Regions from separate parts of the Bradyrhizobium sp. 76 genome, predicted to be linked through region 1. Evidence: predicted binding sites of a transcription regulator. Region 1 holds the regulator's gene; each other region holds the start of a gene.
The links. Region 1 encodes HrcA, which represses chaperone genes, less so after heat shock. Its sites were predicted from a motif close to GTTAGCACTCNCNNNNNGNGAGTGCTAAC; they were not measured.
Positions count from the first base shown of each region.

Region 2: the regulator HrcA is predicted to act here: its motif matches at 6,762-6,790, upstream of IVB48_RS13210 (co-chaperone GroES).
Region 3: the regulator HrcA is predicted to act here: its motif matches at 2,909-2,937, upstream of IVB48_RS25330 (co-chaperone GroES).

Region 1 is NZ_JADPIS010000103.1:464,579-474,466, forward strand. It holds gene pyrF (orotidine-5'-phosphate decarboxylase) at 1-489, opposite strand, end outside; gene IVB48_RS28495 (NAD(P)H-dependent oxidoreductase) at 496-1,074, opposite strand; gene IVB48_RS28500 (rRNA adenine N-6-methyltransferase family protein) at 1,132-1,731, opposite strand; gene dnaJ (molecular chaperone DnaJ) at 1,820-2,956, opposite strand; gene dnaK (molecular chaperone DnaK) at 3,217-5,118, opposite strand; gene IVB48_RS28515 (hypothetical protein) at 5,516-6,457, shown strand; gene pncA (bifunctional nicotinamidase/pyrazinamidase) at 6,603-7,325, shown strand; gene grpE (nucleotide exchange factor GrpE) at 7,367-7,981, opposite strand; gene hrcA (heat-inducible transcriptional repressor HrcA) at 8,077-9,165, opposite strand; gene rph (ribonuclease PH) at 9,347-9,888, shown strand, end outside.
Region 2 is NZ_JADPIS010000059.1:174,758-184,645, reverse strand. It holds gene IVB48_RS13245 (NAD-dependent succinate-semialdehyde dehydrogenase) at 1-52, shown strand, start outside; gene IVB48_RS13240 (caspase family protein) at 70-1,422, opposite strand; gene IVB48_RS13235 (glutathione binding-like protein) at 1,534-2,172, opposite strand; gene IVB48_RS13230 (cysteine hydrolase family protein) at 2,186-2,779, opposite strand; gene IVB48_RS13225 (LysR family transcriptional regulator) at 2,910-3,743, shown strand; gene lepB (signal peptidase I) at 3,853-4,599, shown strand; gene groL (chaperonin GroEL) at 4,720-6,360, opposite strand; gene IVB48_RS13210 (co-chaperone GroES) at 6,405-6,719, opposite strand; gene IVB48_RS13205 (usg protein) at 7,096-7,383, shown strand; gene IVB48_RS13200 (cupin domain-containing protein) at 7,486-8,025, shown strand; gene IVB48_RS13195 (tetratricopeptide repeat protein) at 8,038-9,888, opposite strand, start outside.
Region 3 is NZ_JADPIS010000102.1:284,085-293,972, reverse strand. It holds gene IVB48_RS25340 (hypothetical protein) at 1-544, opposite strand, end outside; gene groL (chaperonin GroEL) at 744-2,375, opposite strand; gene IVB48_RS25330 (co-chaperone GroES) at 2,523-2,819, opposite strand; gene IVB48_RS25325 (hypothetical protein) at 3,134-3,655, shown strand; gene IVB48_RS25320 (protein phosphatase CheZ) at 3,825-4,604, opposite strand; gene IVB48_RS25315 (L,D-transpeptidase) at 4,920-5,720, shown strand; gene IVB48_RS25310 (DUF2076 domain-containing protein) at 5,793-6,629, opposite strand; gene IVB48_RS25305 (ChbG/HpnK family deacetylase) at 6,761-7,606, opposite strand; gene IVB48_RS25300 (glycosyltransferase family 2 protein) at 7,603-8,649, opposite strand; gene hisG (ATP phosphoribosyltransferase) at 8,750-9,727, opposite strand; gene IVB48_RS25290 (ATP phosphoribosyltransferase regulatory subunit) at 9,731-9,888, opposite strand, start outside.

The DNA.
Region 1 (9,888 bases):
GACTTCCTCGGGCGACGATACCAGCCCGTCGATGCCGAGCACCTGCGCCTGCTGCGCGCGCGCTTCGACGAGCTCGGAGACGCCGAGCCGGAAGCCTGCCGCGTGCAGATCGTCCTCGTTGTAGGACGTCAGAACAGTGACGGCGAGGATCTTCAGGTTCGAGCTGCCGCGACCTTCGACGGCACCCTTCATGGTCTGCGGATAAGCGTGCACGGTGAGGAAGGTCGCGCCGAGTTTGGTGATGCTGTCGACGCCTTGCGCCACGGTGTTGCCGATGTCGTGCAGCTTGAGATCGAGAAAGACCTTCTTGCCCTTGTCGACGAGCTTGCCGACCAGCGGCAAGCCGCCGGCATAAGCCAACCGATAGCCGATCTTGTAGAAGGTGACGCTGTCGCCGAGCCGGTTGACCATCGCTTCCGCGGCATCAACGCCGGGCAGATCGAGCGCGACGATCAGGCGGTCTTTCGGGGCAATCTCGGCTGGCGTCATGTCACCTCACATCATGCGTTGGGAAATGTCGATCAACTGCCGCACCAGGTCTTTCAACGCGGCGATATCGCCCTCGTGCTTCAGCCTGTCCATATCGTCATAGGCCTGGTCGGCAAAGGCGAGCGTGAGCTGGCTGGCAATCACATTGGCGTGGCAGGAGGTCAGGATCAGCCGCAGCGCCTGCAGCGCGCGAGCCGCGCCAAGCCGGCTCTGCGAGGCGCCGGCGAGTGCGAAGACACGGTTGCGGAACACCTCGCCACGCGGCTCGTGCAGCTCATGCACGCGGCTGACCCAGTCGATTGCGTTCTTCAGCAGCGGCGGCACCGAGGCATTGTATTCGGGCGAGACGATCAGCACGCCATGATGCGCGCCGATCATGCGCTTGAGATTGATCGCGTGCTTGGGCACACCCGACTTGGCCTGCATATCGCCGTCATAGATCGGCAGCGGAAAATCGGCGAGCGAGATGCGGGTGACGTCGACGCCGGCCTGGTCGAATGCATAGGCGGCGACCGCTGCCAGCTTCGCATTATGCGAGCCGGTGCGCAGTGAGCCGGGAATGATCAGGATTTTCGGTGCGGACATCCGCTTCCATGCGTTCGGCGAAACGAGCCCGCCACGCAAACAGGAATGCCGGCGGAATTAGTCCTTGCGATACACCCAGACGCGGGCCGGCGGAAGGTTCATCCAGATCCGTTCCGAGGCCTCTGTGGACACGCCGGGCAGCGATTTCGGAATCGGCGGCACCACCGCATAGGTGAACTGGACGAAGGGCGCACCGGGCGCCAGCGCCGTGAAGGCGTCGCGAATGAGCCGCAGCCGCGTCAGCATCGGTTTTGTGACCAGCGGCAGGCCAGAGACGACCGCGGAGGCCGGCGCGCTCAGCACGTTCCAGAGCGTGTCGCGCAGGCGATAGGCATCACCCTGCACCACCTTGGCCTGCGGATAGCGGTCGCGCAGCAGGGCGCAGAAGCCTGGATTGTATTCGACCAGGACGAGGCGCTTCTGGTCGACGCCGCGCTCGACCAGGGCCGAGGTGATGGCGCCGGTGCCGGGCCCGAGCTCGACCACCGGTGCGTCCGAATTGACGTCGACGTAGTGGGCCATGGTCCGGGCCAGCAGCTTGCCCGACGGCATCACCGCGCCCATGTGGAGGGGCTTTTCAATCCATGACCGGAGAAAACGCACCTCGTCATCGAGACGGGGCTTCTTCAACGCACGCGCGGACGATGGCAATGGCATGTCGGGACCGGCCGGGACCGCGTGACCGCGGCGTGTCAGAAAATGGTCATAAAGACGTATAGGCCGAAGGCGGCACGGTCAAGACGCGTCAACTCGCGCGATTACCGAAGAAATCCTTGACCTTGGTGAAGAAACCCTCGGATTCCGGCTGGGTGTTGCCGGAGGAGAGTTTTTCGAACTCGGCCAGCAATTCCTGCTGCTTCTTGGTGAGATTTTGCGGGGTCTCGACCACGACCTGAACATACATGTCGCCCGTCTGGCGCGAGCGCAGCACCGGCATGCCTTTTGATGCGATGCGGAATCGGCGGCTGGACTGGGTCCCCGCGGGGACCTTCACCTTGGTCTTGCCCTTCTCGATGGTCGGCACCTCGAATTCGCCGCCAAGCGCCGCCGTCACCATCGAGATCGGCACACGACAATGCAGATCGGCGCCGTCGCGTTGGAAGAACTGGTGCTGGGCCAGCGACAGGAAGATGTAGAGGTCGCCGGGCGGGCCGCCGCGGACCCCGGCCTCGCCCTCTCCGGCGAGCCTGATCCTGGTGCCATCCTCGACTCCAGGGGGAATGTTGACCGACAGATTCCGCTCGCGGGTGACACGCCCCTGACCCGAGCAGGACGGGCAGGCGTCTTCGATCATCTGGCCGCGCCCCTGGCAGCCCGGGCAGGTGCGCTCCAGCGTGAAAAAGCCCTGCGACTGCCGTACGCGTCCGGCGCCGCCGCAGGTCGAGCAGGTCTTCGGCTTGGTGCCGGCCTTGGCCCCGATGCCCGAGCAGGCTTCGCAGGTGACCGAGACCGGGATCTCGATCTGCGCGGTCTTGCCGCCAAAAGCTTCCTCGAGCGTGATTTCCATGTTGTAGCGCAGGTCGGCGCCGCGCTCGCGGCCGCCACGGCCGCCGCGCTGTCCGGCCATGCCGAACAAATCTTCGAAAATGTCGGAAAAGGAGGAGGCGAAGCCCGCGCCGAAACCGGGGCCGCCGCCGCCGCCGCCCTGCTCGAAGGCGGCATGACCGAAACGGTCATAGGCGGCACGCTTATCCTTGTCTTTCAGGACCTCGTAGGCTTCGTTGATTTCCTTGAATTTGACTTCGCTGGTGTCGTCCCCGGGATTGCGGTCGGGGTGAAACTTCATCGCCAGCTTGCGGAACGACGATTTCAGGACGGAATCGTCGGCATCGCGTTCGACTTCGAGGGTTTCGTAATAGCAGCGCTTGGTGGACGTGGACATGATGAGCTCAGTCTATCCGATCGCGATTCAAGTCGGAGCGAAGCAACGTCGCCATGCAACGATATAGGCAGCCTTCCGCCTCGCGGCAGAGGATTGCACGGCAGCATTCAGAATAACGGCTGGGAATTGATCGATCGTAACGGGGCCGATTTTAGCAAGGCCTTGCCCCGTCGAGCCCGACACGATGGCCTCCCCCGCGAGGGAGGAGGCCGTTGGCGCGTGTGGGGTCCAAGCCGTCCGCATCATCACCCTCGCGGGGTTCAGGCGGACTTCTTGTTGTTCTTGTCGTCGTCGACTTCGGTGAACTCCGCGTCGACGACGTCGTCCTTGGCCGCATCCTTCTTGGCGTCGGCCTCGGCCTGCTGCTTGTACATGGCCTCGCCGAGCTTCATCGACGCCTGGGCCAGCGTTTGGGTCTTGGCCTTGATGGCTTCGGCATCGTCGCCCTTCAGCGCTTCCTTGAGGTCGCTGACGGCATCCTCGATCGCGCGGCGCTCGGTCTCTGCGACCTTCGAACCGTGCTCGGCCAGTGCCTTCTCGGTCGAATGCACCAGTCCATCGGCGTCGTTCTTGGCAGTCACGGCCTCGCGGCGCTTCTTGTCCGCCTCGGCATTGGCCTCGGCGTCCTTGACCATCTTCTCGATGTCGGCTTCCGATAGACCGCCGGAGGCCTGGATGCGGATCTGCTGCTCCTTGGACGTGGCCTTGTCCTTGGCCGAGACGTTGACGATGCCGTTGGCGTCGATGTCGAAGGTCACCTCGATCTGCGGCATGCCGCGCGGGGCCGGCGGAATGCCCATCAGGTCGAACTGGCCGAGCATCTTGTTGTCGGCCGCCATTTCACGCTCGCCCTGGAAGACGCGGATGGTGACCGCGTTCTGGCTGTCCTCGGCGGTCGAGAACACCTGGCTCTTCTTGGTCGGGATCGTGGTGTTGCGGTCGATGATGCGGGTGAACACGCCGCCCAGCGTCTCGATGCCCAGCGACAGCGGGGTCACGTCGAGCAGCAGCACGTCCTTGACGTCGCCCTGAAGCACGCCGGCCTGGATCGCGGCGCCGATCGCCACGACTTCGTCCGGGTTGACGCCCTTGTGCGGCTCCTTGCCGAACAGCTGCTTCACGACTTCCTGGACCTTCGGCATGCGCGACATGCCGCCGACCAGCACCACTTCGCCGATCTCGGCGGCGGTGAGGCCGGCATCCTTCAGCGCCTTGCGGCAGGGCTCGACGGTCTTCTGGACGAGGTCATCGACCAGCGCCTCGAACTTGGCGCGGGTGAGCTTCATCGTCAGATGCTTCGGGCCGGTCTGGTCCGCGGTGATGAAGGGCAGGTTGATCTCGGTCTGCGTCGTCGACGACAGCTCGATCTTGGCCTTTTCAGCAGCTTCCTTCAGGCGCTGCAACGCGAGCTTGTCGTTGCGCAGGTTGATGCCCTGCTCCTTCTGGAATTCGTCGGCCAGATAGCCGACCAGGCGCATGTCGAAGTCTTCGCCGCCGAGGAAGGTGTCGCCGTTGGTCGACTTCACCTCGAACACGCCGTCGCCGATTTCGAGAATCGAGATATCGAACGTGCCGCCGCCGAGATCGTACACGGCGATCGTGCCGGTCTTGGTCTTGTCGAGGCCATAGGCGAGCGCGGCCGCGGTCGGCTCATTGATGATGCGCAGCACTTCAAGGCCCGCGATCTTGCCGGCGTCCTTGGTGGCCTGGCGCTGGGCGTCGTTGAAGTAGGCGGGCACGGTGATGACGGCCTGGTCGACCTTCTGGCCCAGATGGGCTTCCGCGGTCTCCTTCATCTTCTGCAAGATGAACGCCGAGACCTGCGAGGGCGAGTAGGTCTGGCCGTCGGCCTCGACCCAGGCGTCGCCGTTGGAAGCCTTCACGATCTTGTACGGAACGAGCTTCTTGTCCTTCTCGACCATCGGGTCGTCGTAGCGGCGGCCGATCAGGCGCTTCACTGCGAAGAACGTACGCTCTGGATTGGTGACGGCCTGGCGCTTGGCAGGCTGGCCGACGAGGCGCTCACCGTCGTCCGTCACGGCGACGATCGAAGGCGTCGTGCGCATGCCTTCGGAATTCTCGATGACTTTGGCGTTCTTGCCATCCATTACGGCGACGCACGAATTCGTGGTGCCGAGGTCGATCCCGATGACCTTTCCCATGGTCCTGTATCCTTGTTTTTGCGGCAGGTTGGCTGGGCCCAGAAGGCACCCGAACCGAAACCCCCTAAGATCAAACATTCGCGATATTGCGATGGTTGACGCTCATATAGGAGGGGGGGAGGGGCCCGCAAGGACCGAACGCAAGTTTCGGCCGTGAAAACATTGGGTTTTGGAAGATCATATCCGGGCTGAACCCGCCTTGCGGGTGAGGAATTATTAACAGGTCCCGCGATCGGCCGGCATCATCGGCTACCGCGTTCCGCCCTGCCCTGTTGCGGCAAGACCAAACCCGCTAAAAGGCGGGCGGCCGAGCGGGCTCGTCATCGGGCTGCGTCGCGACAAAGCGGCCCGGTGGCCGACCATCGAACGGCCTCAATGTGAACCAATCAGAGTGCCCATGAAGCTGATCCGCCCCCTTGCTGCGCTCGCCCTCCTCGTTGCCTCTGCGCTTCCGGCTCTGGCTGCCGACGCCGTTTTCCCACCCGGCTTGCGCCTCGGCATGGTGCCATTGGTCGGTCTCAACACGGCCAAGACCTTTCCCGGCTTCGAGAGCGAGGACGGCAACGTCAAGGTGCTGATCACAGAACTGCCGCCGGCGGCCTATGGCGAGGTCGTGAGCGCCTTCAACTCCAATCCGGCCGGAGCCAACGGCGTCAAGCAGGACAAGATCGAGACGCCCGCGGGTCTTGCCTATTTCACGACCGAGAGCGGCAAGGCCGGCGAGACCCCGGTGCGGCGCTATTCGATGATCGTGCCGGGGGCCGGCTTCTCCGGCTATGTCGCGGTGCAGATTCCGGAGAATGCGATCAAGATCTACACCGACGAGGCGGTGCGGCAGATGTTTGCGAGCGTCGTCACCCGCAAGCAGGTCTCGGCCGAAGAGCAGATCGCGCTGATGCCGTTCAAGATCACCGATCTCGCCGACTTCAAGGACGTTCGCACGCTGGCGCCGGGCTCGAGCATCATCCTGGCCGACGGCGACGAGAGCTCCGGCTATGAATCGAAGCCGTTCATCATCCTCGGCGTGATTGGCGCCACCCCGCAAGCCGCCGACGACCGCGCCCGCTTCGCCCAGGAGGCGGCGCTCCAGATTCCCGGCGTGCGCGAGTCGCGCGTCACCATGTCCGAGCCGATCCGCATCAGCGGCCAGCAGGGTTTCGAGACCCGGATCGACGGCGTCAGCGGCAAGGACAAGACGCCGGTGACCGTGGTGCAGTGGATCCGCTTCAGCAGCGGCGGCGCCTCGCTGCGCATCATCGCCAGCGCCCCGCGCGAGCAATGGCCGGCCGCCTTCACCCGCTTCCGCGCGGTCCGCGACGGCATCCAGCCGAAGGGCTAGCCCGACACTCATCGTCGTCCCGGCGAAGATATCCGGTCAGCAGCCCAACGACTCACCAAAGCCGGCTGCATTTTCGGGCTTCTGTTCGTATACGAACGGAACTAGGCTCCCCTTCCGTTGAGTTCATCCTGGAGGGAGGCGAATGATGCTGGATCGGCGACAAGTCTTGGCGGCGCTCGCGACGAGCGCGCTCGTGGCGCTCGCGCCAACCGCGATTCTGGCGGCCACATCGATCAAGCCGGACGATGCATCCGCGCTGCTCGTGATCGACGTGCAGAATTGCTTCCTGCCCGGCGGCAGCCTTGCCGTGAAGGAAGGCGAGCAGGTGGTGCCCGTCATCAACAAGATCTCGAAAGCATTTTCGAACGTGGTGATGACGCAAGACTGGCACACGCAAGGCCATGTTTCCTTCGCATCAGTCCACGCCGGCAAGAAGCCGTTCGAGACCGTCGATCTTCCCTACGGCAAGCAGGTGCTGTGGCCCGACCATTGCGTGCAGGGCACCGACGGCGCCGCGCTGTCGAAAGACCTTGCGATCCCGCACGCCGAGCTCATCATCCGCAAGGGTTTTCACAAGGACGTCGACAGCTATTCGGCCTTCCTCGAAGCCGATGGCAAGACCTCGACCGGCCTTGCCGGCTATCTGAAGGGGCGCAAGATCAAGCGCGTCTTCGTCGCGGGGCTGGCGACGGATTTCTGCGTGGCCTGGACCGCGCTCGACGCACGCAAGGCGGGCTTCGAGGTCTATGTGGTGGAAGACGCCTGCCGCGGCATCGACAATCAGGGTTCGCTCGCAAAAGCCTGGGCCGATATGGCCAAGGCCGGCGTGAAGCGGATTCAGTCCGCGGATATCGCGGCGAGCGCGTAAGAGGCGCGACCGAACTGCAAGACCCGCATCCTGAGGATCGATCAGTTCGCCGCGCCGTTCGGCTCGTTGCTGTTGGCGGGCGCGGCCTTGGCGCCGCCCTTGGCGACACCGACCAAGGCAGGACGCAGCACGCGCTCGCCGATGGTGTAGCCGGCCTGCATGACCTGCACGACGGTGCCCGCGGGCACCGATGCATCGGGCACCTCGAACATCGCCTGCTGGAAGTTCGGGTCGAACTTCTGGCCCAGGGGGTCGAACTTCTTCACGCCGTGTTTTTCCAGCGCGCTGAGCAGCGAGCGCTCGGTCAGCTCGACGCCCTCGATCAGCGAGGCGAGGCCAGCATCGGCCGCCGCACGGGCCTCGGCCGGAACGGCATCGAGCGCGCGCTGGAGGTTGTCGGCGATGTCGAGCACGTCGCGGGCAAAGCCCGTGACGCCGTAGAGCTTGGAGTCCGCGACCTCCTTGGCGGTGCGCTTGCGCAGATTCTCCATCTCGGCCAGCGTCCGCAGCATGCGGTCGCGCGCCTCGGCGACTTCCTTCTGCAGAAGCTCGACCGAGCCCGGCTCGGGATCGTCGGGCATGATGTAGGGTTTTGACACCACGGGCTCGCCGGCCGCAGCACTCGTGTCTTCGGGTTGCCGGTCTCGATCGGTCATCGGCTCTCTTTTCGCATTCATCTCAGGGGGTTTCTGGCCCGGATATCGTGCTTCGGGCGCCGAAAATCAAGCGCCCGTGATCGGGGAGACGCCGGTCAGCCCCCCAGGAGCCGGCTGACGATGCGGGCAGCGTAGTCCACGGTCGGGATCACGCGGGCATAATTCAGCCGCGTCGGCCCGATCACACCCAAAACGCCGACGATATGGCCAGCGGCATCCCGATAGGGCGAGATGATGGTGGACGAGCCCGACAGCGAGAACAGCTTGTTCTCACTGCCGATGAAGATCCGCACGCCTTCCGCGGTCTCGGCCCGCCCGAGCAGGTCGATGACCCCGCGCTTGGTCTCGAGATCGTCGAACAGCAGGCGAACGCGCTCGAGATCCTCCAGCGCATGCAAATCCTCGAGCAGATTGGCGTGGCCGCGGACGATGAGCTGCCGATCCTCGTTCTCGCCGCCCGACCAGCTGGCAATCCCGGCCGAGATCACCTTATGCGTCAGCTGATCGAGCTCGGTGCGCGCCTCTCCGAGCGCGGTCTCGAGCTCCAGCCGCGCCTCGGCCAGGGTCCGGCCCCGGATCCGCGCATTGAGGAAGTTGCCGGCTTCGGTCAACGCCGAGGATGGAACTCCCGGCGGCAGCGTCAAGACGCGGTTTTCGACCTGCCCGTCCTCGCCGACCAGGATCACCAATGCCTTTTCCGGTTCCAAGCGGACGAATTCGATATGTTTCAGCCGCGCATTGGATTTCGGCGTCAGCACGACCGCGGCAGCGCGGGTCAGGCCGGAGAGCCGCGTCAATGCCTCCTCGAGCGCAGCCTCCACCGATTGCGCGTGGCCGACGGAGGTCAACTGGCTCTGGATCGCCTGCCGTTCACTGTCATTGAGGTCGCCGACCTGCATCAGGGCATCGACGAAGAAGCGCAGGCCGAGTTCCGTCGGCAGCCGGCCGGCGGAGGTGTGCGGGGCGTAGATCAGGCCGAGCTGTTCCAGGTCGGCCATGACGTTGCGGACTGAAGCGGGCGACAGCGGCATGGCGATCAGGCGCGAAATATTGCGCGAGCCCACCGGCTCACCGGTCGCGAGGTAGCTTTCGACGATTTGGCGAAAGATGTCGCGGGAACGCTCGTTGAGCTGGGCGAGGCCCGCGCGCGGCGCGATCAAATGGATCGGATCGTGATGGGCCACAGACCGTAACTCCTCTCAGATACAGGTAATTTGTCTATCCTTGGGGCTTCTGACAAGCGTGGCGTTCGCGGATTGAAAATCGGGGGTGAATAAGGCCTCGATCTTCCCCCTTGCCGCCCACCCTCACCCCCCCTACAAGCACCGCCAACAGCCCTTTTCCGAGAGTTTTGGAGGATTTCCCATGCGGCCAAGCCGCCGTGCGCCCGACGAATTGCGCCCCGTGACGCTGGAGCGCGGCGTGGTCAAATATGCGGAAGGCTCGTGCCTGGTGAAATTCGGCGACACCCACGTGCTGGTCACCGCCACGCTGGAAGACCGCCTGCCGCCGTGGCTCAAGGGCCAGGGCCGTGGCTGGGTCACCGCCGAATACGGCATGCTGCCGCGCGCGACCTCCGAACGCACCCGCCGCGAGGCCTCCGCAGGAAAGCAGAGCGGCCGCACCGTGGAAATTCAGCGCCTGATCGGCCGCTCGCTTCGCACTATCATCAATCTCGAAGCGCTCGGTGAGCGCCAGATCACGGTCGATTGCGACGTGCTCCAGGCCGATGGCGGCACCCGCACGGCCTCGATCACCGGCGCCTGGGTCGCCCTCGCCGATTGCATCACCTGGATGAAGGCGCGCAACATGGTCAAAGCCAATGTGTTGCGCGACAACGTCGCCGCGATCTCCTGCGGCATCTACAAGGGCACGCCCGTGCTCGACCTCGACTATGCCGAGGACTC
Region 2 (9,888 bases), on a different contig from region 1:
GGCGATGGAGGGCTATTTCAACACCAAGTTTATCAGTCAGACCGGCGTGTGAACGCTGGAGATGCACGATCAGCGTTTGACGAAGACCAGGCCGCAGGCGCGTGCCTCATTGCGCTTGCCGGTGCCGCGGGTGCGATCGAACTGCGCATCCACCGTAAAGGCGTAGGGCGAGCCGGGCGCGAGGTTGTTGAGAGTGTAGGTGCTCGCCCCCGTCGTGCCGCGCGCGCTCAAAGTCGTCTTGCCGTCCGCGGGGATCTGGCCATCGATCTCCAGGCGGTTGACGGCGCCCTGGCTCTGGGCGTCGGCATGAAAGACGCCGTTCGCAACCGTGGCAGACAGGGCCCGGGTGAAGCCCTGCGCCTTGCCGGTAGGCGGGCAGTTCAACGTCACGTCCCAATTGCCGTCGAAGTCCTTCGCGGTACGGGCGTTGCCGCTTGCCGGCGCGAGCGCCACCTTCTGCTTCAGACCTTCAATTCGGGCCTTGGCAAGCGTGGCGAAGATGCAATTCGGGAATCTCGTGAGATGGTCCTCGTAGGCGCCAAGCGTGCCGATGCCGTCCGCGGCCTTCCAGTGCGCTTCTGCTGCCGCGCAGGGATCAGCCCGGGGTGCGGCTTGCGGCGCCGCCGGCGCTATCGTGACCGACACCGGCCCGTTCAGGTAGAACTTGCCAATGATCGACAGCGACAGCTCCGGGAGCTGGGTCTTGCCGCTGGAATCGTAGACGTCGCTGCTGATGTCGCGAAAGACCTCGCCGATCTCCTGGGGCTCCTCGATGTGCTTCAGGAACGCCGTCGTATAGGGGCTGTTGCGGCCGCTGCCGTCGGCCGCGGTCTGCCCGGACTGGGTTGAGAACGATACGATCGTGCCGCGTGGTGCTTCGACTTTCGACAAGCCCCGCCCGATCGAGGCAGCGCGCGTCATGCCGGCGGAGCGTTTCAAGGTTTCGGCCAGCGGATTGTCGCGGCAGGAATCGAGGATGAGGATGCGCAGGTTCTTGGCCTGCTGCAGATCGTTCACGATATCGTCGACTCGCACGAAGCGCTTCAGATCCGCTTCGTCGCTCAGCACGGCGTCGACAGGCATCAGATAGTTCACGCCGTTGTACTGCATCGCATGGCCGCTGTAGTAGAACATGGCGACGTCGGCTTTGCTCGCGGCGCGCGCGAAGCGGATGGTCAGGTCCTGCATGTCGGCCTGGCGCAGGTCGATGCCCTGGAGCACTTCGAAGCCGCTGCGCTTGAGCGAGGCGGCGACGTCTTCGGCATCGTGAGACGGATTGGGAAGCTTCGCCGTACTGGCATAGGCGCCGTTGCCGATCACCAGCGCGACCCGCGTTTCCGCCGATGCCGGCGCGACGGAAAGCCAGCAGGCGAGGAGGGCGAGGCAAAGTCCGGCCGGGCAAAACCTGGAAAGAGCACGCATGAATGCCTTCCAATGAAATGTCGAAAAATATCCCTCCAGATTAGCGCATGCCGCACCGACATCAATGCCCTGCCAGAGAAAACGCGCGGATTTCCCGGCCGTGACATCCTGTCACGCCGGGCTCGCCGCCATCGTCTTGCGCACGGCCATTTCGGTCGCAATCGCGTCCCGCACGGCCGGTCGGGCCTGCATGCGCGCGAGATAGGCCGACAACGATGGCCATTGCGCGATGTCGACGCCTGCCGGACGAAGCAGCAGCAAAGCCCAGGTGAGGTGGGCATCCGCGACGGTGAAGCTGTTGCCGACGAGGAATTCGCGGCCCGCCAGATGCGTGGCAGGCATCGACAATGTCTGCGCGATCCTTGCACGCGGCTTGGCGAGCGAGGCGTCGTCCTTGTACCAGAAGGTTGGAAACAGGAACGCCTTGTGGATCTCCGCCCCGACGAAGCTGAGCCATTCCTGGAGCCGATAGCGGTCGGGATCTCCGAACGCGGGTGCAAGGCCTGTCTCGGGCTTCAAATCGGCGATGTATTGCAGCACCGCCGCGCTTTCGGTCAGCCGTTCGCCATTCTCCAGCACCAGGACCGGCACCGCGCCCTTCGGCGAAACGCCGAAGAAATCGCTGCCGTCGTCCACGACCTGCTTGGTCTGGAGATGGACCGGATGATAGCGGGCCTCGAGGCCCGCTTCCATCAGCGCAATGCGGCTCGCAAGCGAGCAGGCCATCGGAGAGAAATAGAGTTGCAGCATCGCCCACGCTCCTTCAGGTCAGCGCCTCGGTTTGCGCGATGATCGCAAACCGGTCCGACAATTCGGCCAAGGCGACTTCGTGGATGGTCCTTGCGGGGAGCGCTCCGCCGCGGCCGTCGGGAAGATCGCGTGTTGCACAGGCATCGGCTGCGATCGTCGTGCGCAGGCCGAGGTCGAGCGCGGCGCGGGCGGTCGAACTGATGCACATATGGGTCATGAAACCGGCCAACACGATGTTCGTGCGTCCGGTTGCGGCCAGCCGGACCTGAAGGTCGGTGCCGGCAAAGGCATTCGGCAGCGCCTTTTCGATCACGGCTTCGCTGGCGAGCGGCGCCACGTTCCTGACGATCGCGCCGCGCGCGGCCTCGCGGTCGAACAGGCTGCCGGCACGTCCCTTGTGCGCGATATGGAAGATTGCAGCGCCGCTCGCCCTCGCGCGGGCGAGCAGGCGCGCGGCGGCGGCGATCGCGGGCTCCGCATCCGGCAAGGAAAGCGGGCCGGCGCAATATTCATTCTGGATGTCGATCAGCACGAGGCAGGAATCGGCGAGCCTGGGCGGATTGAGATCTGCGCCGGACAATTCAAGCAGGGTTTTTGGGGCGGTCATGCGGGTTGGGCTTTCCTGGCGGTATCGGATGGCGCGACAGTAGCGCGGCGGCGGCCTGCCAATGTGCAGGACTACTGCAGCATATGGCTGCAAATTTGCAGGAGCCGGTCGTGCCTGATAGATTCATCGCATGAACTGGGACGATCTGCGCATCATCGCCGCGGTCAGGGACGAGGGCACCTATGCTGGCGCCAGCGCACGGCTGCGCATCGACGAGACCACCGTCGGCCGCAGGCTTGCACGCATCCAGCGCGATCTCGGCGTGCCGCTGTTCGATGCGGTGGACGGCCAGCGTCGGCCGACGCGGAGTTGCGAGGCGGTGCTGGCGCATGTCGAGGCGATGGCCGCACATGCCGCCGAGATCGGTCGCGTCGGCGAGAGTCTGGCGGGCCCGGTGGGACGCCTGCGTATCGCCTCCACCAACACGGTCGCCGAGGAGGTTCTGTCGCCGCGCGCGAGCGACTTCCTGCGCGCCAATCCCGGCCTGACGCTGCAATTCCTCACCTCGAGCGAGAACGTCAAGTTCTCGCGCTGGGAAGCCGATCTCGCTATCCGTCTGCGCAAGCCCGACAAGGGCGACTTCGCGATCTCCAGGCTCGGTGACGTCAAGCTCTATTATTTCGAGCCTGTTACGACCGAGGGCGAGCCGGTGCTGTGCGCCTATCCGGACGAACTCGGTGCCATTCCCGAGATGCAATTCCTGCGTATGAAGCAAGCCCACGCGCGCTGCGTCACCGACAACGTTCGCGTCATCCGTAACCTGATCCGCGCGCATCAGGCCGCCGGCGTGTTGCCGGAGCATGTCTGCGCGGACTTGCTCGGCGATCGCCGCCTGCGCGCCACACTGCTGCCTGGGCGCCGCGACGTCTGGTTGCTGGTGCAGAACCATCTCAAGCGAGATCCGGCGACGCGGCTCACCATCGAATGGATCCGCCGCTGCTTCAGCGATCTCGCGCGCGGCTGATTGCGACCCGTGAACGCGATCCGCGCGCGGCGCGACCAAGCAATGGGATTGCGCGCGCGCGAAGGTTGCGTAATCTCGCGACGATCACGGGCTTGATCAGGGCAGGCGCATGACCACTCTTCAGGAAACCATCCACCCGCAGGCCAAGGTGCGGGAATGGAAGGCGATCGTCATCCTGATCCTCCTGATCCCGGTGCTGTGGTCGCCGCCGTTCCTGTTTCGCATCTTCCTGTTCCAGCCGTTCAACATCCCGTCCGGCTCGATGACGCCGACGCTGGTCGTCGGCGACTACGTCTTTGCCGCAAAATATGCCTATGGCTATGGCCGCTATTCCTTTCCGTTCGCGCCGTCATGGATCTCTGGACGTGTCCGGGCCGCCGTGCCCGAGCATGGCGACGTCGTCGTGTTCCGGACGCCAAAGGACACCTCGGTCGACTATGTCAAGCGCGTCGTCGGGCTGCCCGGTGATCGCATCCAGATGCGGCAGGGCCAACTCGTCCTCAACGATCGCCCGGTGACGCGCGTTGCGCTGAAGGCGGTGGTTGCCGGCTCCACCTGCGGCGTGGATGACAGTGCAAAGGCCAAGCGCTGGCGCGAGACGCTGCCGAACGGCTCCTCCTACGTCACGCAGGACTGCGTCGACAACGGCTACTACGACAACACCGACGTCTACACCGTGCCGCCGGGCCATTTCTTCGTGCTCGGCGACAATCGCGACAACTCGAGCGACAGCCGCGTGATGTCGTCGATCGGATTCGTGCCGATGGACAATCTGGTCGGCAAGGTGACGCGGATATTCTGGTCGCTCGACCAGCACGGCGAACCACACATGGAGCGGCTGGGGAAGGTGTGGTGAGGCCGTCCCGTCATTCCGGGCCCGGCGCTGCGCGCCGCTGCGGAATGAGGAGCGGAGAAAACAAAAACCCCGGCATCGCTGCCGGGGTTTCGCATTTCGTATTGTGCCTGAGTGGCTGGATCAGAAATCCATGCCGCCCATGCCGCCGCCCGGGGGCATCGCGGGACCGGAGCCGCCCTTCTTGGGCAGCTCGGCGACCATGGCTTCCGTGGTGATCAGGAGAGCCGCAACCGAAGCCGCGTTCTGGATCGCCGCGCGAACCACCTTGGTCGGGTCGATGATGCCCTTCTTGACGAGATCGCCGTATTCGCCGGTCTGCGAGTCGAAGCCGTAAGCGTACGACTTGTTCTCGAGGATCTTGCCGACGATCACGGAGCCGTCTTCACCGGCGTTGATCGCGATCTGCCGAGCCGGCGCGGAGAGCGCCTTGCGCACGATCTCGACGCCGGTCTTCTGGTCGTCGTTCTTGGTGCGCAGGCCCTTGAGCTGCTCGGAGGCACGGAGCAGGGCGACGCCGCCGCCCGGGACGATGCCTTCCTCGACCGCGGCGCGGGTCGCATGCATCGCGTCATCGACGCGATCCTTGCGCTCCTTCACCTCGACCTCGGTCGCGCCGCCGACGCGGATCACCGCGACGCCGCCCGCGAGCTTGGCAAGACGCTCCTGGAGCTTCTCACGGTCGTAGTCCGAGGTGGTTTCCTCGATCTGGGCCTTGATCTGGGACACGCGCGCCTCGATGTCGGCCTTCTTGCCGGCGCCATTGACGATCGTGGTGTTCTCCTTGTCGATCATCACCTTCTTGGCGCGACCGAGCATGGCGAGCGTGACGTTCTCCATCTTGATGCCGAGATCTTCAGAGATCGCCTGACCACCGGTCAGAACCGCGATGTCCTGCAGCATGGCCTTGCGGCGATCGCCGAAGCCCGGAGCCTTGACGGCCGCGACCTTCAGACCACCGCGCAAACGGTTCACGACAAGCGTGGCCAAAGCCTCGCCTTCGACGTCTTCGGCGACGATGACCAGCGGCTTGCCGGTCTGCACCACGGCTTCGAGCAGCGGCAGCAGTTCGTTCAGGTTGGAGAGCTTCTTCTCGTTGATCAGGATGTAGGCGTCGTCGAATTCAACGCGCATCTTGTCGGCGTTGGTGACGAAGTAGGGCGAGATGTAGCCACGGTCGAACTGCATGCCTTCGACGACGTCGAGTTCGGTCTCGAGCGACTTGGCTTCTTCGACCGTGATGACGCCCTCGTTGCCGACCTTCTTCATGGCGTCGGAGAGGAACTTGCCGATTTCGGCGTCGCCGTTGGCGGAGATGGTGCCGACCTGGGCGATTTCCTCGTTCGAGGTGACCTTCTTGGAGTTCTTGACGAGGTCGGCGACCACGGCTTCCACCGCCATGTCGATACCGCGCTTGAGGTCCATCGGGTTCATGCCGGCGGCAACCGACTTGGCGCCTTCGCGCACGATCGCCTGGGCCAGCACGGTGGCGGTGGTGGTGCCGTCGCCGGCCGCGTCAGCGGACTTCGAGGCGACTTCGCGCACCATCTGCGCGCCCATGTTCTCGAACTTGTCGTCGAGCTCGATCTCCTTGGCGACGGTGACGCCGTCCTTGGTGATGCGGGGAGCGCCGAACGACTTGTCGAGGACGACGTTGCGGCCCTTCGGACCGAGCGTGACCTTCACCGCGTTGGCGAGGATGTCGACGCCGCGAAGCATCTTGTCGCGTGCATCGACGCCGAATTTGACTTCTTTAGCTGCCATCTGAATTTTTCCTTGAGAGGTTTAGCTGGGGGAGAGAGGGGCTCTTAGGCCGCCTTCTTCTTGGAAGCGGGGACGTCGAGGACGCCCATGATGTCGCTTTCCTTCATGATCAGCAGATCGACGTTGTCGATCTTGACCTCAGTGCCGGACCACTTGCCGAACAGCACGCGGTCGCCGACCTTCAGGTCGATCGGGATCAGCTTGCCTGCTTCGTCGCGGCCACCCGGGCCCACGGCGACGATCTCGCCCTGCGAGGGCTTTTCCTTGGCCGTGTCGGGAATGATGATGCCGCCAGCGGTCTTCTCTTCTGCGTCGATGCGCTTGACCACGACGCGGTCGTGAAGCGGACGGAATTTCATGCAGTTCTCCTAAGCTTTTGCACAAGTTGGGAATTTTGGGTTGTTAGCAGTCTGCGCCCGCGAGTGCTAGCACAGGCACAGCTGAGATAAGGCAGGATTTTGGCGGGAGCAAGGGCTTGTAGCAGAAAAATAGCACTCGGAAGCGCCGCCTGCCAAAATCTCTTTCCATCGTTAATCGCGCTCCGCGCCCGTATTAGCACGGAGCCGCATCTGCTGCTAACGCATTGAATTTCAACAGCTTGTTAAACTTTTGGGCTTGAGATGGATTGTCAGTTTGCGTCACATTTCACTCATGTGAGCGCATCTCCACCGGGTGGCTCGTAGGGCGTACCGGAAAGCCACCCCTTGAATATGCGCTCCTGCAAAGGAGGTTGGCATGGTCTCGCGAGTTGGGGTTGTTTCCGACGACTTCCGGAAACAGGTGCTGGGTTACGGGTTGACGACAGCCGAAATTCTCTACCGGATGCCGGATCATCGCTCGTTGCTCCAGACCTATGTCTGGCAGAACTACGACATGTTTCCGAAATTTCCGGCGCTGACGGATTTCCTGGCGTTCTGGCAGAAGAAGCTTGACGGTCCGCTGTTCTCGGTCACGGTCGCGCATTCCAAGCTGATCAAGCCGGCCGAGCTGCGCGCGGTCGACGGCGTATTCCGGCTGCATTGAAGGCGAGCGTGGTGCTGTAGGGTGGGTTACGCTGACGCTAACCCATCCTACGATTTCGCATTCCGTGCTAACCTCTCCCCTATAACAACAGGGGAGACCGCCATGGCCAAGAAAGCAAAATCGCGTAGCGCATCGCAGGCGGCGGTGAAGAAGCGAAGCGGGGCCAAACCCGCCGCACGATCGACGGCGCGCAAGGCGGTGAAGGCGAAAGCTCGCGCGACTCCGGCCAAGTCATCCGTCAAGAAACCGGCGCGGCCCAAGCAGCGCATCGCGATCAGCCATCATCGCGAGGAAGACTTCAAGGCCGACGGTTTGCGCACCTACGCGAAGTATCGCGATCTCGGCATCGCCGCTGCGAGCCACGGGCTGGCGCAAGCGCACGTGATCCGGCTGCAAGGCCCCTGCAATCCGGACGAGGTGTCGAAGCTGCACTTCCACGACGTCGAATTCCAGATGGTGTACGTGCTCAAGGGCTGGGTAAAGACCTATATGGACGGAGAGGGCGAGACGCTGATGAAAGAAGGCAGCGCCTGGACCCAGCCGCCGAAGATCAAGCACATGATCCTGGACTATTCGGACGACGTCGAACTGCTGGAGGTGATCCTGCCGGCCGAGTTCAGGACGGTGGAGTTGAAGGCGTAGGCGTGGCGGAGATCAGCCGCCGTCGTTGCAATAGCGTTTCCACATCGCGCGATAGGCATCGTCCACCGCTTGCGCGTATGAGACGGGGTTGCCGGCGGCGGCAGCCCTGATCTGTCCGGGCAGTTCGCGGCGCAACTTATCGAGGTCGCCGATCTGTGCCCCACGGCTCGCTGCGATCTCGACATAGACCTCATCGCTTTCCGCGACCCAGTCCGGCAGGCCCAACGCGGCGAGGATGGAGCCGGCAGCACGGCTCGGCAGACTGTGACCGAGCTTCGCCACTACCGGCACGCCCATCTGCAAGGCTTCCCACGTGCTGACGCCGCCATTCTGCGGGAATGGGTCGAGGCCAATATCGACGCGATTGAACGCTGCCAGATGTTCGTCTCGCGACGTGGCTCCGAGCAGATCGACGCGTTCGGCAGGCAACCGGCCAGCTGCAAACCGCGCCAGCAGATTGTCGCGGACCAGCTGAGCGTCCAGCGCAGTATCCTTGATCAGCAGTCGCGAACCCGGCACCCGCTCGAGAATCCTGGACCAGACGTCCACCGCCTCGTTCGAAATCTTGCTGATGCGGTTGAAGACACCGAATGTGATGAAGCCGTTCGCGATCGCCGGCGTCGGCGTCCGCGCAATGCCCGCTGGCAGCGGCGCCAGCGTCACAAAGCACGGCAGGTCGACGACGGTCTCCGCAAACAGATGCCGAACCGCGGCAGGAATCGCGACCGGGTCCGAGAATAGATAATCGATCGTTGGCAGCCCGGTGCCGGTGCCGTGGCCCCAGCCATGCACTTGAACTGGTGCCGGCTTGCGCGCAAACACACCGAGGCGGTTTCCGCTGGTATGGCCGGACAGATCGATCAGGATATCGACACCATCGGCGCGGATCTGGGCGGCGAGGCGATCGTCGGACCATTGCGAGGCATCGCGCCAGCGATCGGCGATCCCCTGAAATTCGCGGGTCGTCGCATCCGTTTTCGGTGAACAAGCGTAGCACACGATCTCGAACTGTGCCCGATCATGGTGCTGCAGGACCGGCTTGAAAATGAACGCCGCCGAATGTGCGTGAAAATCCGACGAGACATAACCCAGCACCAGACGGCGATCCGGATCGCGGCTGTTGTCATGTGGTCCCGCCGCTGCTGAGGCGATCTTCGCACCGATCTGCTCCCACCATACACGTCGCGCTTGCTGATGCTGCGCAACGCTGGCGTCGGCCATAAAGTCGAGGGTGAATATCTTGCTGGAGATCGTGCTCTGATCGGGCTCGATGTCGAGAGCTCTGTCGAAACTGGCGAGGGCTTCGTCGACCCGGCCAAGTGCCGCGAGACATTGGCCGAGCAGGCTGTGGGCCTGAGAGAAGCCGGGATCGGCCGCGAGAGCCTTCTCGCAATCGGACAATGCTTCGGCAACTTGCCGGGTCAGGAGCAAGATGCTGGCCCGCCAGAGCCATCCATTCGCGTCGTCAGGTGCCAGGGCGATTGCGCGATTGCAATCCGCCATGGCTTCGTCGAATCGCTGAAGCTCCCGCAAGGCAACGGCGCGGCTCGACAGCGCCGAGGCATAGTCAGGCTTGATCGACAACGCGCGGTTTAAGCTTGCGACAGCCTGGTCATAGGCGCGCAGACGGCAGAGCGCCCAACCCCGGCCGTTATGGGCTTCGGAAAGTTTTCCGTCGATTGCGAGCGCCTTGTCGTAGCTCTCGAGCGCTTCCTGGTAAAGTTCAAGGGCCGCGCTCGCGTTACCGAGATTGGACAGGGCCAAGGCGTAGTTGGGGCGGAGGGCGAGGGCCTTTCGATAGCTCTCGCGGGCCTCATTGTGACGTTTTAGCCCGTTGAATGCGACACCCAGGCTCATATGAGC
Region 3 (9,888 bases), on a different contig from region 1:
TGACCGCGATCGCCTCCGGCGAGACGTCGGTGAAATCCTTCGGCTGCGGCGTGATACCGTCGTCGGAGGTCTGGTTGTCGAGGAATTCCTTCTCGCTGAGATCGGAATTGTCGGGCGAGGTGACCTCGGTCACGGCCTGGCCAATGCTGATCTGGCCGCGGAATTCGAACGTGTCTCCGGCCTGTTTGCGCAGCAGCTTGACGGTGACCGGCGCCTTCGCGCCGAGGCTCTGCGTCGTACCCGCCAGGTTCTGGCCCGCGACCTGGAGATTGACGACGAAGCGGTCCTTGCGGTCGGAATTCTTCGCGACGGGATAGCAGACGTCGAGCACGGCTGCGGTGACGGTCTTGCCCTGGCGTGTCTCCTTCAGGATCACATCGGCATTGCCGTCCATCAACCCGTCGATCGAGGTGAAATAGCGCGTCTCGACGCCGCCGGGCGCCGTGGCCTTGGGCGCCAGCTTCATCTGGGCGGATGCGACCTCAGGCGAACCTGCAAGCAGAGCCGCCAGAACGGCCGTGGAGCAAAACACAAGCGCGCGCATCGACGAAATCCCCGGGGCAATGGGGCATGATCCGGAAAGTGTGAAGCGGTTCCGTTGAGATCAGGCCCAAACAATTCGAATCGGGCGTCACCGTAGTGGGTTTTGGCCGCCGGTTGAATTGGAAAGCACGGGCCATGATTGCCAAAAAAGAAGGCCGCCCGGAGGCGGCCTTCGCAACACTGTGGGCTAAGGATCGGTCTTAGAAGCCGCCCATGCCGCCACCGGCCGGCATGCCGGGCGCGGCGTCCTTCTTCGGCGACTCGGCGACCATGGCCTCGGTGGTCACCAGCAGGCCGGCGATCGAGGCGGCGTCCTGGAGCGCGGTGCGCACCACCTTGGCGGGGTCGATGATGCCCTTCTCGACCATGTCGACATACTCCTCGGTCTGGGCGTCGAAGCCGAAGGTCTCGGACTTGTTCTCCAGGATCTTGCCGACGACGATCGAGCCTTCCACGCCCGCGTTCTCGGAGATCTGGCGGATCGGGGCTTCCAGCGCCTTCAGCACGATGTTGATGCCGGCCTGGACGTCGGCATTGGCATTGGTGAGACGGCCAACCGCCTTCTTGGCGCGGAGCAGCGCGACGCCGCCGCCGGGAACGATGCCCTCCTGCACCGCGGCGCGGGTGGCGTTGAGCGCGTCCTCGACGCGGTCCTTCTTCTCCTTGACCTCGATCTCGGTGGCACCGCCGACGCGGATCACCGCGACTCCGCCTGCGAGCTTGGCGAGGCGCTCCTGGAGCTTCTCACGGTCGTAATCCGAGGTGGTCTCCTCGATCTGGGCCTTGATCTGGCCGACGCGGGCCTCGATCTCCGGCTTCTTGCCGGCGCCCTTGACGATCGTGGTGTTCTCCTTGTCGATCACCACCTTGCCCGCGCGCCCAAGCATCTTCACCGTGACGTTCTCGAGCTTCATGCCGAGGTCTTCGGAGATCAGCTGGCCACCGGTGAGGATCGCGAGGTCCTCGAGCATGGCCTTGCGGCGGTCGCCGAAGCCCGGCGCCTTGACGGCGGCGACCTTCAGGCCGCCACGGAGGCGGTTGACGACCAGGGTGGCCAGCGCCTCGCCCTCGACGTCCTCGGCGATGATGACGAGCGGCTTGCCAGACTGCACCACGGCTTCCAGCACCGGCAGCATGGCCTGCAGGCCGGACAGCTTCTTCTCGTGCAGGAGGATGTAGGCATCCTCGAGCTCGGCGGTCATCTTCTCGGGGTTGGTGACGAAGTAGGGTGACAGATAGCCGCGGTCGAACTTCATGCCCTCGACGATGTCCACCTCGGTGTCGAGCGACTTGTTCTCCTCGACGGTGATGACGCCCTCGTTGCCGACCTTCTGCATCGCCTGCGCGATCATCTTGCCGATGGCGGCATCGCCGTTGGCCGAGATGGTGCCGACCTGGGCGACCTCGGAGGAGGCGGCGACCGGCTTGGCGCGCTTCTCGATGTCCTTGACGACGGCGGCGACCGCGATGTCGATGCCGCGCTTGAGGTCCATCGGGTTCATGCCGGCGGCAACCGACTTGGCGCCTTCGCGCACGATGGACTGGGCCAGCACGGTCGCGGTGGTGGTGCCGTCGCCGGCGAGGTCGTTGGTCTTGGAGGCGACCTCACGCACCATCTGGGCGCCCATGTTCTCGAACTTGTCCTCGAGCTCGATCTCCTTGGCGACGGTGACGCCGTCCTTGGTGATGCGGGGCGCGCCGAACGACTTCTCGATGAGCACGTTGCGGCCCTTCGGGCCGAGCGTCACCTTGACGGCATTGGCGAGAATGTCGACGCCGCGCAGCATGCGATCGCGCGCGTCTCCGGAAAACTTGACGTCTTTGGCAGCCATGGTCTGCAATTCCTCTTCTTTTTTCGTGATGTGTCTTGCTTATTGGGTCGCCTCATTCCCGGGGTCCGCGATCGAACCCGGCGGAATGATGCATGCCCGGATCGAGTGACCCGGGCATGCATTCAGCGGCCGTTCAGGCGTCTGGCCTTAGGCCATCACACCCATGATGTCCGACTCCTTCATGATCAGGAGCTCATCGTTGTCGATCTTGACCTCGGTGCCCGACCACTTGCCAAACAGCACACGGTCGCCGACCTTGAGGTCGATCGGGATCAGCTTGCCGGCCTCGTCGCGGCCACCGGGGCCGACGGCGACGACTTCGCCCTGGGACGGCTTTTCCTTGGCCGTGTCCGGAATGATGATGCCGCCCTTGGTCTTTGACTCGGCGTCGATACGTTTGACCACGACACGGTCATGCAGCGGACGAAATTTGGATTTAGTCATGACGTTTCCCTTTGGAGGCTCGCTTCGGAAGGAGTGAAAGTGGGCGGGCGGCGCTGCCGTCCACCCTTCTCGAGGATCGATCGGCGCGCGTTAGCAATCCATCTTTCAGAGTGCTAATGGTGCGTTCCGGGAATATGGCTTGGCCGCGATCCTGTCAAGCAAAGGTGGTTAAGCGATTGGTGAGACGGATATAGGATGGTGACATTGGAAACTTGTTCGGGGCGCCGGCGTATTAAAGGACGTCATTGCTCCGGCAGCGGTTTTGCGCTTGGCTGCGGAAGGGGTGCGGCCATGGTTTTGTCCGGGGGAATGCCATGATCAGTTCAGCTCACGCGCGCACGGTCGCCAATCTGGCGGCGGCTTCTTGCCTGGCGCTGCTGCTTGGCGCCTGCGGCGGCGGCATGAGCCTGCCGTCCTTTTCTTCCTCCTCACCGCCCCCCGAGGCCGAGCCCGGCACCGGTCCGGAAATGCCCGCCTCGATCCGCGCCGACGAGATCGTCGGGCGCTGGGGCCTCGCCTCGTTCCAGAACCCGGCCGACCGCGCCCGCACCGAGGCTGCCGCCCGGGCCCAATGCAAAAATCCTTATGTGATCACCGCCGGCTCCTCCGGCGGCGTGATCATGCATCTGGCGGACCAGGCAACACCGCAGGAGCTGCGGCTGAAGGGTTCGCCCAGCGGCAAGAACTATATCGGGCCGGCGGGTCCGACGCCCGGCGAGCAGGACCGCGAGATCGTCTCCTTCGACGGCCGCGTCCTCATCACCCGCTTCATCGACAAGGACGCCGCCACCCGCTACGGCAACATGGTCTACGTCCGCTGCGCGCCGAGGGCGTAGTCGCGGCGCCGGCCTAGCCACTCGTCATTGCGAGGAGCGAAGCGACGAAGCAACCAGGCTGCCTCCGCGGACACAGTCCGGATTGCTTCGCTTCGCTCGCAATGACGTCCAAAACAAAAAAAACGCCGGCTTGCGCCGGCGTTTTGTTTTTCCGGAGTGTCGCGTCCGCTCAGTCGAACAGCGCGTCGATGTCGTCCTGCGAGGCGTGGCCGACGTCGCCGGCGAGCTTCGGGCCGTTGAGAAGCTTGTCGTCATCGCTGCGGGTGTCGACCTGCGGCACGACGTGGGACTTGATCGCGTCGACGCCGCCCCAGATCTCCATCATGGAATTGATGTGCTGCTCGATGAACTTCATCGTGCTCATGACCTTGCTGATGCGCTGGCCGGTCAGGTCCTGGAAGTTGCAGGCTTCGAAAATCGAGATGACGCGTTCCTGGATATCGTCGGCCAGCCGCTTCTGCTGATCGGCCGATTGCACCTTGGCCATCGCGCTGGCCGCCTGGTCGATCGACTCGGCGGCTTCGAGGATCTGCTGGGTCGCCTGTTCGGTGCCGCCGACGACCGCGCCGAGCTCGCCATTGACCTTGGCCATTTCGCCGCCGTCGAAGCTCTTGCCGTGCAGTGTCGCGATCTCGCGCTTGGTGCGGTCGATGGCGTCGTGGATGAGGTCGAGCTCGACCTTCAGCTTCTCGCACTGCTCGATCTGCGCCCGGTAAGTATCCAGCATGGTACGGGCTTCGGAGAGCTCGTGGGCAGTGGAGGCGTCGATCGCCGCCATGGCGGCGCTGCCGGACAAGGGCGCGGTGCCCTTCGCCATCTGTGCACGGATCGCACGCAACTCGGCCATGATCTCGCTATGCATCGGCGCAGCCTCCTCAATCATTTCGGGGCTGGGCATCTCGCCGACAATAGCCTCCTCGACACGAAAACGTTTGCGGTGAATAGCCATCAAGAACTCCCCCCACCTCACTCACGCGTCTTTGTAGGCAGAAGCGATTTAACACGAAGTTCACAGCCGGAACTGTCGTCTCGGTTGTGCGCGACGGCTTGCAAACGGGCGATTAACCATGCGTGCAAGGCGTTCATCGAAAATAAACGCTGATCGCCAAATTGCACCGCTGCCGACGACGTGGTGAATCGAAATGGCGTTTCCGTTTACCAAACAAAACGGCTTTTGCTCTTTATTGACCACGTCGCGGGTGCGGATCAGCGGTCAGCTTGCCACGACGCATGTGATCTAGACGAAACAGTACAGAGTACGTCGATGTTCAAGAAAATGTCTGTCGCGCTGCTTGGCAGCGCTTGCACCTTCATTGCCGGCGCCAACAGCGCTAGCGCCTTCGACAATAGCGTGCCGAACGATCCGCCCGCGGTGCTCTATCAGCCGCAAGTGCCGCCTGCGCCGGTGCGTGTCGCCTCCAATGCGAACATGGGCGGCGGCTTCATCGAGTTCATGTTCGGTGACGGGCCCGGTCGCGGTCCGGCCTACGCTCCGCAGCAGCCGATGTATCAGCAGCAGCCTGGTTATTATGACCAGCGCCGCCTGCCGCCGATGGGCGAGCCGCAGACGCAGGGCGCAGGTCTCCAGCAGGAGGCGGTCGATCCGCGGCAGCGTCAGTTCGACCCGAGATTCGAGAAACAACTCGTTGACTATAGCGGCAATGAAAGCGCCGGCACGATCGTGGTCGATACGCCGAACAAATTCCTCTATCTCGTCGAGGGCAACGGCCGGGCGATGCGCTACGGCATCGGCGTCGGCCGTCCCGGCTTCACCTGGTCCGGCGTGAAGTCGATCACGGCCAAGCGCGAATGGCCGGCCTGGACGCCGCCGGCGGAAATGATCGCGCGCCGCCCCGATCTGCCCAGGCACATGGAAGGCGGCCCGGAAAATCCGCTCGGCGCGCGCGCGATGTATCTCGGCTCGACGCTTTACCGTATCCACGGCTCCAACGAACCCTGGACCATCGGCACCAACGTCTCCTCGGGCTGCATCCGCATGCGCAACGAGGACGTCATCGATCTCTACGGCCGCGTCAATGTCGGCACCAAGGTCGTCGTGATGTAGGCGCATAGCGCTCGGAACCAAAACGGCCGCCTCATCGGCGGCCGTTCTCGTTTGGAGCAAGGATAAAAAGCGTCAGGCGTAATCGCTGCCGCCATCATCTCCGCCGCCGAAATCGCTGTCGTCGGCGAGGTCGACATTGCCGCCGTCATTGTCGTTCTGATCGTTGTAGTTCTGGTCGTCGTTCGAAGCGTGGTCGGCGAAGCCCTGCCGGGACGCATCACCGCGGTTCGAGCCGATGTCGTCGAGGCCGGCATCACGCGCGAGCGAGCCGCCGGATTGATCGCTGCCGCTCCAGGGACTTCCACCAGCGCTGCGGTCGCCCAGGGCATTGGTGTCGCCGAAAGCCTGCTGATGCGATCCGCCCATCATGCCGCGGATGCTGGAGAGCAGCAGCGAGCCGCCAACGACGCCGGCCGCGGCTGCCGCCGCCGTGCCGAGGAACGAACCGCCGCCACCGCCGACCGGCGGCGCGCCATAGCCCTGACCGGGGCCCTGACCTGGACCTTGACCGTAAGCCTGCCCGTAGAGCGGCTGGCCATAACCGGGCTGGCTTTGCTGCATCGCCTGGCCGCTGTTCCACACCGGCCGCGAGTCGCGCGGCGGCACGTTCGGAACCGAGCCGCGCGACGGACCCCCGCCGAACAGCGTGTCGCGCATGGTGTCCAGGAAACCGCCGGACTGCGCCTGTTCGGGCGCCTGCGCCGCCTCCAGCTCCTGGATACGGGCATGGGCGCGCTTCAGCGCTTCGTCCTGCAACAGCACGGTCTGCACCAGCGCATAGATCGCGCCGGGCGCCTTGCGCAGGCCGTCGGAGATCGCGGCGATCGCGTCGGGATCGCGCGGTGCATTTTCCAGTTTTGAAAGCCGGTCGAAAAGCTCGTCGACGAGCTGGCGTTCCTGCGGCGTCATGGTCAGTCTCCCTCGCGCAAAACAAGCGCGAGGCAGATGTAGGGTTCCATTGTGGCCCCAACAGTGCCGGCAGGATTAAATTTCGGTATGCGACAAGCTGCCCCGCGGGCGGCTTTCGCAAACTGCTGGTTTCATCCCAGCGCGACGCCGCTGTCCGTCAGCAGGCGCGCGAAGGCATCGCCGGCGAGATAGGCGTGCTCGCGTTCCCGGACGTCCGTCATCGGGTCGAGCCCGGTGAGGATGTCGTCGACGAAGCCGGGATGACACATGATGAGACCGCCATCCGGCAGGCCTTCGAGGAAATGCCGCATCAGCTCGCCGAAATCGGCCGCCTGCGTGAAATCATAGGCGCCGGCGAAGCCGGGATTGAAGCTGAGGCCCGCGCTGCCGGCCCGGCGGCGGAATTGCGCGCTGAGGATATCGAGCACCATGGCTTTCGGTGAGGCCAGCCGCTGCATCAGCGGCAGGTCGCGGCCGCCCTGGCGCACCCAGGCTTTTGGCGCGACTTCGGCGACTGCGTCGATAAAGCCGTCGCGCACCTGCGGGTAGAGCTGCACATGCTGATGGCCGTCGACGAAGTCAGGCGCGCGCCCGAACGCTTTCGCGAAGGCTGCCAGCTGCGCCTTGACCTCGTTGCGAAAGAATTCGCGGTCGAGCCTTCGCGCAAGACCCGCGCGCAGCAGCTTCGGAAACGGGAGAAACATGTCGCCGTCGAGTGGGCGGAAATGCATGGTGAGCGGCCGGAACGGTGCCGACAATGTCACGTGCAATCCGATCGCGCAGCGCGGGCTCGCTTGCGCTGCCGTCTGGAGGGCTTCGATCTCGCTGCGCTCGACCGCAGGTCCCACCATCATAACCGAGGTGGCGTTGAGACGGCCGCGCTCGATCAGGTCGCGGATGGCGCGATTGACACCCGGGCTGATGCCGTAATCGTCGGCGCAGAGCCAGATCCGCCGCGGCGGCGCGGCCGCGTTCATTCGGCCGCCGTCCTCTTCGAGGCCTCGTCAGCCTTGTCGGTCTCGAAATGCTTTTCACTGTGCTCGGCGACGAAGTAGATCGGGCGCGCCTTCAGCTCGGAGAGGATCTTGCCGATATATTCGCCGACGATGCCGATCATGATGAGCTGCACGCCGCCGATCGTCATCAGGCCGATCACGAGTGAGGGATAGCCGGGCACCTGCTTGCCGGTGGTCAAGACCTCCCACAGGATCGACAGACCGAACAGGAACGCTCCGCCGGCGAGGATCACGCCGAGCAGGCTGGCGAAGCGCAACGGCGCCACCGAGAACGAGGTGACGCCTTCGATCGAAAGACCAAGCAGACGCGCGGCGCTGAAGGTTGTCACGCCATGGGTGCGCGGCGCGGGCTCGTAATCGACGCGGATCTGGCGGAAGCCGATCCAGCTCGCAAGGCCCTTGAAGAAGCGGTTGCGCTCCGGCAATTGCCTCAGTGCTGCGACCGCGCGCGGCGACAGCAGGCGGAAGTCGCCGGCGTCTTCGGGAATCTTCTGGCGCGCGCCCCAATTGATCAGCGCATAGAAGCCGCGCCCGGCGAGCCGCCGCAGGAACGGTTCGTTGTCGCGATGCGCCTTGGCGGTATAGACAACGTCGTAGCCGTCCTCGATCCAGTGCCGCACCAGTCGCTCGACCAGCGACGGCGGATGCTGGCCGTCGCCGTCCATGAACAGCACCGCGCCGAGCCGGGCATGGTCGAGGCCGGCCATCAGCGCGGCCTCCTTGCCGAAATTGCGCGACAGCGACACCACCTGGACGTCGACCGCATCGGCCGGCAGCGAGCGGGCGATCGACAGCGTCGCGTCCGCGCTGCCGTCGTCGACATAGACGACCTCGCAAGCCAAGCGATAGCGCTGACGCAAGGTCTTTGCGAGATCGCAGATGCGCTGGTGCAGGGCGGCGAGGCCCGCCGCTTCGTTGTAGAGCGGGACGACAATCGACAGTCCCTTCGCGGCGGTGCTTGCCGCGATGGTCGTCATGCCGGAAACGTCAGAGCCCAGCGTCATCGATCAAGGTTCCAGAGGCGTTCAAGGTCATCTCAACAGCATATGGTAGCTGTCGTTTGCTGTCGCTACGCTGAACGGAATTGCTCAACAAACTTTGGGCTCACTGCCGCAGGAACGCCTCGAGCCTGGCGAACAGCGGGTTCTCCCGGTCGAAAACATAATCCAGCGAAACCACCGAGACGGTCTCGGCGCCATGCCCGCGCAGGAAGCTTGCGAGTGCGTAGAGCTGGCCCGGCGGGCAGTGCAGCGTGAGCATGCCCGACGAGGTCGGTTCGCCGAACGGGGCTTCGACGCCGAAGCGCTCGTGGGCCTCGGCGAGCATGGCCGCGTCGCACTGGCGGAAGCGGGTGCGGACTTCGCGGTATTTGTTGGCCCGCGCCCGCGCCGCGATGTGATCGAGGATGATTCGCGCGGTCTCCCGCGCCTTCGGCGACCAATCGGCGTCTCTTGAGGCGACCAGATTGGCCTGGCTGCGCAGGATCACGCCGTCGTCGAGCACCCGCAATCCGTTGGCGGCGAGGGTCGCGCCGGTCGTGGTGATGTCGACGATCAACTCGGCGCTGCCGGCGGCCGGCGCGCCTTCGGTCGCGCCCGTGCTTTCGACGATGCGGTAATCGGTGATGCCCTGGCTCTGGAAGAAGGCGCGGGTGAGGTTGATGAACTTGGTCGCGACCCGCATGCGCATGTGATGCTGCTCGCGGAAGCCGGTGGTGACGTCGTCGAGGTCGGCCATGGTGCGGACGTCGATCCACGCCTGCGGCACCGCGACGACGACGTCGGCATAGCCGAAGCCGAGGCCTTCGATCAGGGAGACGCGCTTGTCGGCGTCCGCGATGGTCTCGCGCACCAGATCCTCCCCGGTGACGCCGAGATGCGCCGAGCCGCGGGATAGTTGCGAGGCGATCTCGCTCGCCGAGAGATAGGCGACCTCGACATTGTCGAGGCCCGTGAGCGTGCCGCGATAGTCGCGGGCGCCGCCCGCCTTCGACAGCTTGAGCCCGGCGCGGGCGAAGAAGGCCTCGGTGTTTTCCTGCAGGCGGCCCTTGGAGGGAACGGCCAGAACGAATGGCGCGCTCATGACTTAAGCTCCCACCTTGCGGCTGATCCGGGTCAGCGCATCCACCCAGACCGAGAAACCGACCGCCGGGATCGGCTCGGCCGATCCAAGCTGGGTCATCAGCCCGTCATAGCGGCCGCCGGCAACCAGCGGCTCGGCGCCGTTGCCGCGGTGATGCAGCT